2 regions of the Fusibacter fontis genome follow, and region 1 is predicted to be linked to the other one. Evidence: riboswitches for the same ligand, from Rfam matches in the RefSeq annotation. Region 1 holds a riboswitch; the other holds the start of a gene.
What was found. A riboswitch is a leader RNA that binds a small molecule or an ion and turns the genes downstream of it on or off. The one in region 1 is predicted to bind cobalamin.
Positions count from the first base shown of each region.

Region 2: it holds a riboswitch for cobalamin, as region 1 does, so the genes downstream of both, ACZ41W_RS03245 (sirohydrochlorin chelatase) here and ACZ41W_RS06225 (cobyric acid synthase) in region 1, are expected to answer to the same signal.

Region 1 is NZ_AP042445.1:1,382,077-1,388,035, reverse strand. It holds gene istB (IS21-like element helper ATPase IstB) at 102-878, opposite strand; gene istA (IS21 family transposase) at 868-2,415, opposite strand; gene ACZ41W_RS06230 (peroxiredoxin) at 2,871-3,332, shown strand; cobalamin riboswitch at 3,424-3,599, shown strand; gene ACZ41W_RS06225 (cobyric acid synthase) at 3,893-5,395, shown strand; gene cbiB (adenosylcobinamide-phosphate synthase CbiB) at 5,400-5,959, shown strand, end outside.
Region 2 is NZ_AP042445.1:719,667-725,625, forward strand. It holds gene cbiD (cobalt-precorrin-5B (C(1))-methyltransferase CbiD) at 1-636, opposite strand, end outside; gene ACZ41W_RS03240 (precorrin-8X methylmutase) at 688-1,320, opposite strand; gene ACZ41W_RS03245 (sirohydrochlorin chelatase) at 1,317-1,682, opposite strand; cobalamin riboswitch at 1,828-2,011, opposite strand; gene ACZ41W_RS03250 (glycerophosphodiester phosphodiesterase family protein) at 2,172-3,902, opposite strand; gene thiD (bifunctional hydroxymethylpyrimidine kinase/phosphomethylpyrimidine kinase) at 3,935-5,398, opposite strand; gene ACZ41W_RS03260 (hydroxyethylthiazole kinase) at 5,444-5,959, opposite strand, start outside.

The DNA.
Region 1 (5,959 bases):
ATAATTCTATATCATCTGAATATTCCTATTCGGTGGAGCCTCAGTTCCGGTGTGGCGTGAGCCACTTGTCCGGAACCATTGAGCCACCAGCGAGTTTTTAGTTATTCGCTTAATCGTTTATCTAGACCATAGACTTCTCGCATGGATAAATCTTTTGTAGGGTCTACACTTTCGATGTTTATCTTGTATGAATCATGTACGATGCGATCTAGTATTGCATCTGCTAAAGGTGAATCATCTCCACCAAGTTGATCATACCAACCTTCGTGTCGGTATTGTGAACAGAAGATTGTAGATGAGTGTTTTCTTCTTCTGTGCAAAAGTTCAAATATGTCTTTTGCTTCCGTAGCTGTAGGTTTTAATAGCAACCATTCATCAATAATCAGCAGCAAAGGATTAGAATATTTTGCCATTACTTTTTTATAGGTACCTTCGTTTCTTGAATGTTCAAGATCAAGAAGTAAGTCAGGAAGTCGCACATATTGTGTTTTAAACTTATGTTTACAGGCTTCCATGCCAAAAGCATTAGCAAGATATGTTTTGCCACTTCCAGTCGCACCTGTTATAAATATATTTCTAAATTCAGCTATATACTCACAAGTTGCAAGACGTTTAATCAAGTCTTTGTTGATTTTTCGACCTGAGGAATAATTAATATCTACGATACTTGCGCCGGGTTGTTCAAACTCTGCATTTTTTATCAAACGATACAGTCGATTATTTTTCCTTCTTGTGTACTCAATATCAACCATCATTCCAATACGATCTTCAAAATCAATATCTTTCATTTGAGGATCGGTAATTTGTTGACGATAAGCATCTGCCATTGCGGTTAATCGCATTTCTATAAGTTTATCAATAGTCGAATTATTTATCATTATTTTTACCTCCATAGTAGTTAGATCCGCGTGTTACACCGAATTTGTTCTTTACGATCTGCTCAGGTATAGGCTTTGGCTTATCAAGTATCCTAGCGGCAAGAATATTTTTGATACTCTTGTAACTTGGACTCGAAGTATAACTCAAAGCTTTTTCACAAGCTGCTTCAAGGCTTTCTTCAGAATGTCTCTCGGCTAGCCTGAGTAATCCCATGCAGCTTTTATAGGTTTGTTGCTCCACGCGACTGGAGGCAAGAATAGCGCTGATAACTTTATGTGTATGTGTGCCAATTTGTTCGGCCCATTTTCTAAAGCGATCGCCATTCCATTCAAGATACTTTTGATGATCTAGAGGCATATGCTCCAAGATGGTACTGTATTGACCCTTGCGTCCATAAAGTCGCTTGTGGGAGGCAATACGGTTATGATTGTAAAAGATTTCGATGACTCTATCTGTTACCCGCACATCTACTTTACGTTTGATATACTCATACGGAACGGAATATAGCATTCCATCCAAAGATATGTGATAATTAAACTGAACGGTGGCTTGTTTCCAGTCTGCCAGTTCGTAAGAGGTAGTGGGTAGTGGGCTTAGGAAAGGCAACTCTTCGTAGTGGAAGAGACTCCACCTGCTGCCTTCTTTCTTTTGGAAATCCTTTGAGTTAAAAATCTCAAGTTTTTCTTTAATCGCAGCATTGAGTTCCACTAAAGTGAAGAACTGTTCATTTCTTAAAGCAGCTGTAATCCAAGTAGAAATGTTACCAACGGTACCCTCGACATTTGCTTTGTCTTTCGGTTTTCTAACCCTTGCTGGAATGATTGCAGTACCATAATGTTCAGCCATTTCATGATACGTGGCATTGAGTTTTGGCGTGTACCAATCTTTGGTGTGAACTACCGCTGTTTTGCAATTATCTGGAACTAGAATCTTAGTAACACCACCAAAGTAGTTGTACATATGAACATGGGCCGTTATCCAAGCACGTTGCTTTTCATTGATGAAGGCTTCAACATACGCGTATTGACTATAAGTCATGACACTAACAAAAAGATATGCATCTATGACTTCGCCGGTATCGGGATCAATTATTTTGGCTGGATCACCAGCCCAATCTACCTCGACTTGTTCTCCAGGTTTTCGACTAATATGCATAGTTGCACGACGCTTTTGTTCATCCTCTTGAAGGTAACGACAAAACTGAGAGTACATGAGTGGTGTTTCACCGCTAAGTCTGCATTCTTCCATGTACTCAGCCCAAAGCAACTTCTTGCTTACACCGTTTTTAAGCAGTTCGCCTCGGATGTACGCATAGTTGGGTTGGCGCTTGCCATGAGGCTCTTTCTGAGCAGGGAAAAGTAATGTTTGCCACTCATGGTTGGTTCTTGTGTTACTCTTTGTCCACTGGACACCTAATTCGGTCGCTTTTTTAACTATTTTTGCGACTGTGTTGCGCGAACAAGAACAGCTGAGCGCAATATTTCGCTCACTAAACCCAAGACTTTTAAGTCTCAGAATTTCATTATAATCGGTCATTAAATGACCTCCTTTACATGTATTTACATCTTTTGGATGTATGATTACAGTATAAAGGTTTTATTTCAAATGGCTCACACAACGGAATGGTGGCTCAATCTAAAACGGAATGATGGCTCAATTATATCGGACAGGTGGATCAATTTAGTGCGGATTATTCAATCATCATTTGTTTATAATCTTTTTTACATTATAATTGATAATAAAGACCTAATCAAACGATTTAATAAGTGTGACGTTTATTTAATAAAAAAATTTACTATGCGTATTCACAATTGCTTAGGTAGGCAATTATTCTAGCTTTATAGTTCGGTATTTGTATTAAGTGGTTTTTTATAGGGAATTTTATTAATTTTACTTAAGATGATTATAGAATACATTGATATTTGAATAGGAGCGAGGGATAAATCGGTTTTATTCTTAGGTGTGAAAATTTAGATTATTTAGGAGGTTATATGAACTACTTCAAAGAACAGTTTTCGCTAAAAGCGACGAATGGTAAAATTGTTGATTTGGAATTATTGAAATCTCAGAAGTTTATCCTTTATTTTTATCCCAAAGATCTTACATCAGCTTGTTCACTCGAAGCAATTGAGTTTGCGCAGTTATATGACGAGTTTAGAATGTTGGGATATCATATTTATGGTATTAGTAAGGATTCGCTGACTTCTCATGAAAAATTTAAGGATAAAAATACCTTACCATTTACACTGATCAGTGATCCTGATAAGTTGTTAATTCAGTGGTTTAGTGTATTAAAAGATAAAAAATTATATGGAAAAATTGTAAAAGGCATTGAGAGATCCACGTTTATTTATAAAGAAGATTTACTCTTGATTAATGAGTTTAGAAATGTTAAAGCACCTGGGCATGCAAAAAAAATTCTAGATTTTTTACAAGGGATTGAAATCAAATAGGAGTTCGCAGTAATGAATCTTTTGTCATATTTGAAATTCACCTAAATCCTTGACACGTGCTATCTCAAATAATATAATGAACATGTTAAGTTAACTGAATAGGAATAAAGGTGCTTAGTTAAAAGCTAAGAGGGAAAGAGGTTAAAATCCTCTGCAGCCCCCGCTACTGTAAGTAGGGATGAAATTCGCATTGCCACCAATTTTGGGAAGGCGCGATGAGTAAGTTGATCTACAAGCCAGGAAACCTGCCTTTGTTTTGAATGTTTTATCGGCTTCGGTGGGAGGCAGGGTGATTTATACAATGATTCATTGTATTCAACACACGTTTCCGACGTGTGTTTTTTATTTAGATGGATAAAATTTGACTGAGTTCAAAGGTCTAAAAGTTAATGGTTAAACTTTAGAATTATAAGTCATAATTTAAAGATGGACGTCAGATTTTAAAGTTTGAAGTCGGAAATTAAAATTTGGAGTCGGATTTTTGGTTTGAAATCGGAATTTTTGAATGGATATTTAGAATTTTGATAGTGAGTAAGATTCTTTCATATATGCGAGGGATTATGTCAAAAAAAATTATGTTTCAAGGAACGGGCTCTTCTGTTGGTAAAAGTATCACAGTAGCTGCTGTTTGTAGAATTTTAAATAATAGAGGCTTTTCGGTTGCGCCATTCAAATCTCAGAACATGTCGTTAAATTCTTTTATTACCGATGATGGTAAAGAGATGGGAAGAGCTCAAGTTGTTCAAGCTGAAGCCGCACGAATTAAGCCATTAGTTGAAATGAATCCGATTTTATTAAAACCTACAAATGAAATGGGTAGTCAGGTAATCCTTAATGGTGAAATCTTTCAAAATATGGAATCAAGCCAATATTTTTCGTCAAAAGAATACTTAATTCCACATATCCAGAAGGCGTTTAATACCTTGTCGTCTCAGTATGAAGTCATTGTGATTGAAGGCGCTGGTTCCCCTGCTGAAATCAATTTGAGAAGTCGTGATATTGTCAATATGGGATTGGCTGAAATCATTGATACAGACGTTATATTGATTGGAGATGTCGATAAAGGCGGGGTATTTGCATCACTTTATGGGACATTTATGTTGTTCTCAGAAGCTGAAAGAAAGAGAGTCAAAGGCTTTATTATTAATAAGTTTCGTGGACATGTCGATTTATTAATGCCCGGTGTTGAAATGCTTGAAAAATTAATTGATCGCCCGTGTTTAGGTGTGCTTCCCTTTATTTCAAATTTAAAAATTGATGATGAGGATAGTGTTTCAGAACGCTTAAATTATCAATCGGATAAGCAAATCAAAATTGGTGTAGTTAAATTGCCTTATATGTCAAATTTTACTGATTTTGTACCGTTTGATTTGGAAAGTGATGTAAGTTTAGAATATGTGATGACACCTGATCAATTGAAAAATTGTGATGCCGTGATTCTCCCTGGAACTAAAAATACAATGAACGATTTGAAATTTTTGATCACATCTGGATTCAGTCAAGCAATTTATAATGCGCATCGACATAATGTGCCTGTTATTGGCATATGTGGCGGCTATCAGATGTTAGGCAAATCAATTGAGGATATTTATCATGTAGAGTCTTCGGAACAAAAAATGAATGGATTAGGACTCTTAGATGTAAGCACAAAGATGGCACTCACCAAAACAACACGACAGGCGTCTGGAGTGACGATGAATCCGTTTTTAGACATAGAGATGAAACAAATGGAACTAAAAGGCTATGAAATTCATATGGGAGAAACAGAGTATTTGAATCATCAAGTTCAGCCATTTATGAAAACGGATTGTTCTGAATTCGATGGTGCGATTTCAAGTGATGGACTTGTTCTTGGAACATATTTTCATGGTATTTTTGAAAATGATGATTTTCGAACCTTATTATTAAATGCGTTAAGAAAGAAAAAAGGTATCGAAGAATGTAATAACGGACTCGACTACGAGGTGTTTAAAGACCAAGAATATAATCGATTGGCACAAACTGTCGAAGAGCATTTGAATTGTGAATTACTACTTAAAATATTAAACGAATCAAGAGAGTGAATCCGTGGATAATTTTGAAAACATGCTTATTTATAGTTTTATCAATATTGCAATTGCATTATTGTTAGACGCATTGCTAGGTGATCCTCCTAATTGGCCGCATCCAATTAGGTTCATAGGATGGATGATTGCTAAAATCGAAAAAATCGTTCGAAGATATGTGAAAAATCTTTATCTCGGAGGATTCATATTAATGATTGGAACCTTGACTTCTGTCGCTCTTCCAATATTTTTGATGAAAGCAATCATTCATCCGACTTTTTTTAGATTCATAGAAATATATTTGTTATATACCTGTGTCGCTGCACGCTGTTTATCAATTGAAGGCATTAAAGTAAGACAAAGTTTACAAGCAGGTAAAATTGAAGTTGCTAGGAAGCAGTTATCCTATTTGGTCGGTAGAGATACGGAGCAATTAGAAGAAAATGAAATCACTCGAGGTGTAATAGAAACAATTGCAGAAAATACCATTGATGGCGTTTTAGCACCTCTTTTTTACATGATTATCGGTGGTATTTTTGGATATGCTTCACTTTTTGCGATGTTTTATAAATCAATCAATAC
Region 2 (5,959 bases), 660 kb from region 1:
TTTAAACGCATCTTCACTCATTGGACGAACAATTCCTGTTGTGCCAATAATTGAGATGCCTCCTTCTATTCCTAAACGAGGATTAAATGTTTTTAACGCTATTTCTTCCCCTTTTGGCACACAGATAGTCACGCGAACTCTTTGCTTACCATCGAGCAATGGGCGTAAGTTATGTCGAATCATCTTCAGCGGAATTGGATTGATTGCCGCATGACCAATAGGTATTTGTAGCCCTGATTTTGTAACAATTCCGACACCTTTACCGCCACGAATATCAATATCGCCCATTGTGTGTGTCCATTCCACTATGGCCTCTATTTCAAGTTGATTGGTGACATCGTGATCATCACCGGCATCTTTAACAATCGTACATGTGACTGAACCATCATCATTGCGCGTAATCTTTGCAACCGGTACAGTAAGTTTGGATGCGTCTGGGAGCTCGATATCAATCGCATCAATTGTAGACACCTTTGTTTGGCTTAACATGATGAGAGCCGCTTTCGATGCCGCAGTCGCGCAGCTTCCAGTTGTGAAACCCTTTCGCAATTTAACCGCTTGGTCAGATAATTCATATAAATTTAGAGATTGATTATGCTTTTGATTGACTTCTTGTATTGTGTTTTGTTTTGCCACTTCAGATGCACCTCGATATCTTCGATGAAATTAATGGATTATAACATAAGTTTATCTACCAACTGCATCGTATAATATAGCGTTAACAATGGCTGCTGCAACATTGCTACCACCTTTTCTACCAAGTGCTACAATCGAAGGTAGCGTACTTTCGTACAGTGCCTGTTTTGATTCAGCAGCACCAACAAAACCAACCGGAACACCTATGACTCCGATGACATCAAATTTTGATAAATTTGAGTGTTCGAGTAGTTGAAAAATAGCAGTAGGCGCATTTCCAATGACAAATACTTTCTTTCCTGGTTCAGTTAAAGCCATTTCAATCGCAGCCATTGATCTTGTAATGCCTTTGCTAGAGGCAATCACTTGGGCTTCCTCCGATGAAACAAAGCATTTGACCTGCCAATTTGATTTGTTTAGGGCTTTTTTATTGATACCTGATAAAGCCATTTGTGTATCGGTGTAAAGTGTCACAGTTTCACCCGTGAGTGCTATGAGCTGCTCGACAAATGATGAATCTACTTTTAAATTCTCTAGGTAATCAAAATCAGCAGAAGTATGGATGACTCTTTTGTATATATGATGATGTGAATTAGGATATGTCCATGCATGATCTTTCATAATGTTTTCAATGATTTCAAAGCTAGTGGACTCTATTTTCATCGGATCTTTGATATAACTCATATCAAACCAACTCTTGTAGCAATGAGTTTCACAATTGTTTCATCAAACCCTATATTTGATAGAAATTGGATGCTCAAATCTGGATATTTAAGTTTTTCACTTTCAATGACTGACGGAATATCTTCAAGAATATGGTTCCCTTGAAATAAAAAGAAAGGAAAAATGGTTAGTTGGCGGACGCCATTTTGATATAACGTTTCAATAGCTGTCTCCATGGAAGGTTCCATTAATTGAAGGTAGGCTTTTTCAAGTAAAACTTCTCCGGAATATTTTTTTAAAGCATCCATGTATTGTTCCATGGTTTCATTTGTTTTTTCAACTTTACTTCCGTGTGCGAGTATTAAAATTGCGGATGGATTCATCGTTCACCTCATTAATGAATTATTTTGTTGTTTAAAAATAATGGCATAAAAAAAACACAACCTGATGGTTGTGTTTAGTTATATACTTATCATATTTTACATACTTGAAAAATATATCTTACATTAAACCTCCCACCGAAGTTTGTTTGTTGCAAAAATTATGGCAGGTCTCCTGGCTTAGATATCATCCTACTCTCTCGCCTTCCCAATAATCAGTGGCATGTGAGATTTCGTTCTTCTTTACAGTAGCGGGGGCTGCTGAGGTTTTTCACCTCATTCCCTATTAACCTTTCGTATGATCGAAAGGACCGATAATCTGATATTCAATTAAAAGTATCATATCATAATGAATTTATTTTGAAAAGTCTCTTTTCTGAAAGTTTTTTCAAAGTTTTTTCAAAGTTGATCAATTTTTATTAACCAAGGCGGAGTTTTACTCGAAAGCCAAGGATAATTTTTTGATTTTAGCCAAATGCAGAGTCGCAATCTCTACTTCACTAAACTCCTGACGTTTTCAGCACGCTCAGGGAAATCTGTGATGATGCCGTCTATGTTATATCGCATCACTTCGTTGAGACCAACGACTGTATTCACAGTCCATACCCATACTTTTCGGTCAAGCGAATGTGCTCGCTTGACAAAATCCGTCGTGAGCATGTTTGCACGAATGGTGTAAAAATCCACATCGAGAGCAGCTAAATTCCCCGAAAAATAATAGAGAATTTGTCCGATTTTGATGTTGGGATTGATGGAGCGAATCATCACAAGTATTTTTGTATTAAACGACTGAACGTAGACTTCGTTTTCCATATCGAGAGCATCAATGAGAAATATCAGTTTGGGTATGAGAATATTGAGTCGATCTTCTGCTTTTATGTCGATGATTACTTTAATTTGTCCTTTGCATGCTTTTAAAACATCTTCGAGTTTTGGAATATTTTCACCGGTAAACTTTTTCGAAAAATGTGATCCAACATCATAGGATGAAATAACACTATAAGGAAAATCTGATATCGCGATATTGGCACCTGCAGTTCGACTTAATGTTTTATCGTGGTGCAACACGAGTGTTCCATCCTCTGTGAGCATAATATCGATTTCAACGTAGTCTATTTGCTTGGCAATAGCCGATTGAACACTCGATAAAGTATTTTCTGGTGCGTCACTTGAATTCCCTCTGTGAGCGGCAATTTTTACATCGGATTTTTTAAAGGATTCAATCCATAAATAATTGATTCCAAAAGTCACAATAATCGTGATTGTCAAAATAAGGCCTGTAATTTTATGAAGTGCATGAACCCATTTTGGCCATTTGACTTTTCTCGAACGAAATTGGAATACGGGAATTTCTTCGCGGTCTTTTTCCATAACGGCTCTAAATAAAAACATCAAATACGTAATGATAAAAGGAAAACTGAGGAGTAGTATACTATAGGCGATAATACTGAGCAAATAGATGACTAATTTTTTGAGTGCGACAAAACGAATGAGTACATTCATCCATTCTGCAATCGTCTGCATCCATATGCCTAAAAAAAGCCAAACAAGTAAGACGATCAATAGCACTGGAACCCAATGAATGAGTGTTTTTAACTGATGTCTTCGAATCATTTTAAAGCTTCTTTTGAAAGCTTCTCGCGTTGAAAGTTGATGAATGAGCATGTAGTACATTAAGTAAAGAGAATGGATGTGGATATAGAGCCATAGAATCAGGAGTATGATCCAATATGAATCGAGCTTACCTATTTTTTGAAACCATTCGATAAATGTAATGGGAATATTCATCAAGGTCAATTGAGTGGTACTAAATACGAAAGGTACAAAGACAATACCCATCGTAACAATTTGAATAAATCCTGGAAAAATGAGGCGTTTTAAATTTTTAAGCGTAATCCAAAAACTACCGCCTATTGTAACTGGACGGTTTTGAATGTTGGATTCGATTAAGACCATTAGAACCAAATATTGGATCAAGAGTAAAATGGCAAATACCATAATTCCAAGTAGAGTCATCCAAAATCGGACTGAAAAAAGCTCTGGTTGAATAAGCGATACGTTAAGAACATAAGGTGTTCCAGCCTGAATCATGGCCCAGTTATAAAATCTCAGTATTTGAGGCATAATGAAACTTGAAGAAAGCGCCATGACAATCGCTTCTAAGATAAAATATTGAGTAAAATTATTTTTAAGATGTTGAACGGTTTGTCTAAAAACTTTCATGAATTATGCCAACCTTTATAGGAGTATTATACTCATATGATACCACTATATGTTGGAATTTGAAACCATTGATGATTGAGTGGGCCGTTTCCCTTTCCGATATTAAGTCCTGACAAAAGTGCACCGGTGACATACGACTTTGCTTCCTTGATGGCATCTGTAAGCTCTAAATTTTGTGCGAGTCCACAAGCAATAGCACTTGAGAGCGTACATCCTGTTCCGTGTGTATTTGTCGTTTCAATACGTGCGTGCGAATACCAATAACTCCTATCGCGATAAAATAAAAGATCATCGCAGCATTGAGTTAAATGCCCGCCTTTTATGAGGATATATCCAGAGTATGCGTGTGAAATGCTCTTTGCAGCACGAATCATGTCGTCTTTTGTGTGAATGTTCATACCTGATAAAATCTCAGCTTCTGGAATATTCGGTGTAATGATAGTCGCGAGTGGCATCAAGGTATGTTTTAGCATATTAACCGCTTCGGATTTCAAAAGTGCGTTGCCACTTGTCGAGACCATTACGGGGTCCAACACGATATGTGTATCCGCTGAGACGTGTTTTGATAAAAACGAAGCGATGACTTCAATGATTTCGGGATTGGAAACCATGCCTATTTTAATGGCATTTGGTTGTATGTCCGAAAATACCGCATGGAGTTGTTCTTGAACAAATTCTGGAGACGATTCAAAGATGCCCGTGACTTCGCATGTATTTTGAGCAGTTAGTGCAGTGATTACACTCATTCCATAGAGTCCATATGCTGAGATGGTCTTCAAATCTGCTTGAATACCTGCACCTCCACTAGAATCCGATCCTGCAATCGTCAGAACTTTTGGAATCTCTAAGGTGTAATTTTGAAAGGTCATAGAAGCCTTTTTAAATAACGCTTGAGTTGCTTCTCTAATATGAGGTTTAGAAAAAATAGCTGAAACCACAGCGATGCCACTTAATCCCGTATTTTGTAGTTGTTCGACATTAGACATGTCAATTCCACCGATACCCACTACTGGGATCGTCACGATACGTGTAATTTGTTTGAGTATCGTAAAATCTGTTGGTTGTGCATCGAGTTTGGTATGGGTCGGAAACAATGCGCCGACACCGATATAATCTGCTCCACATTTTTGTGCATGAATGGCTTCTTGAACTGTATGTGCAGAAACTCCGATGATGGCATCTTTCCCAAGAATCTGTCTCGCCTGTTCAATCGAAAGGTCATCTTGTCCAAGATGAACCCCAGAAGCGTTAACGACTCTAGCTACTTCAACATAATCATTGATAATGAGCGGAATATTATGAGCATCCGTAATCGGTTTGATCCTGCGCGCGACTTTGATGAGCGCTTCTTGTGATAACGTTTTGTCCCGAAGTTGTAAAATCGTGATACCTCCTAAAATCGCTTCAGTCACTTTTGATTCAAGCGTTTCATCTGAAGTATCTGTAATTCCGTAAAGCGTGAATTGATAGTTTTGAATTTTTTTAGTAAATTGCATACGACTGTCTCCCTTCTATTGATGTCTTTTCATTGATGTGATTCATTAAAGTATATGTTCAAACTCTGGTTTAAAGGCATGAACTTTAGCACGTTGTTCGAGGATTTCAGGCGTCATTTGACTGATGGCATCGTGAATAAAAACGCGAAGAGAACCTGTTCCTAATTGAGCGCTTTGACATGTCTCAAACGCTATTTCACCAGCAACTCCCATCATAACAGTTGCCATGAGTGCCGCTTCAAGTTGCTGATTTGCCATAGCGCTAAAAGCGCCCATTAAACTTGAAAGCATGCAACCTGTTCCAGTTACTGAATTCATTGATTTGTGACCATTATAGACAAGATAAGTTATCTTTTCGGTTGAGACTAAATCGACACTTCCTGTAGCGACGATCACAGTCCCATCAAAGTACGTGGAAAGTTCGCGGACAATTTTAATGTAATGTTTTTGTGTTGTATCCGTGATACAGTCAGATTCCAGAGCATCGACACCTCTAGATGATGACTCGTGAATGTTGGTTTGTTTGGATAATTCTGAACCATTTGAGTGTGCCTGATCACT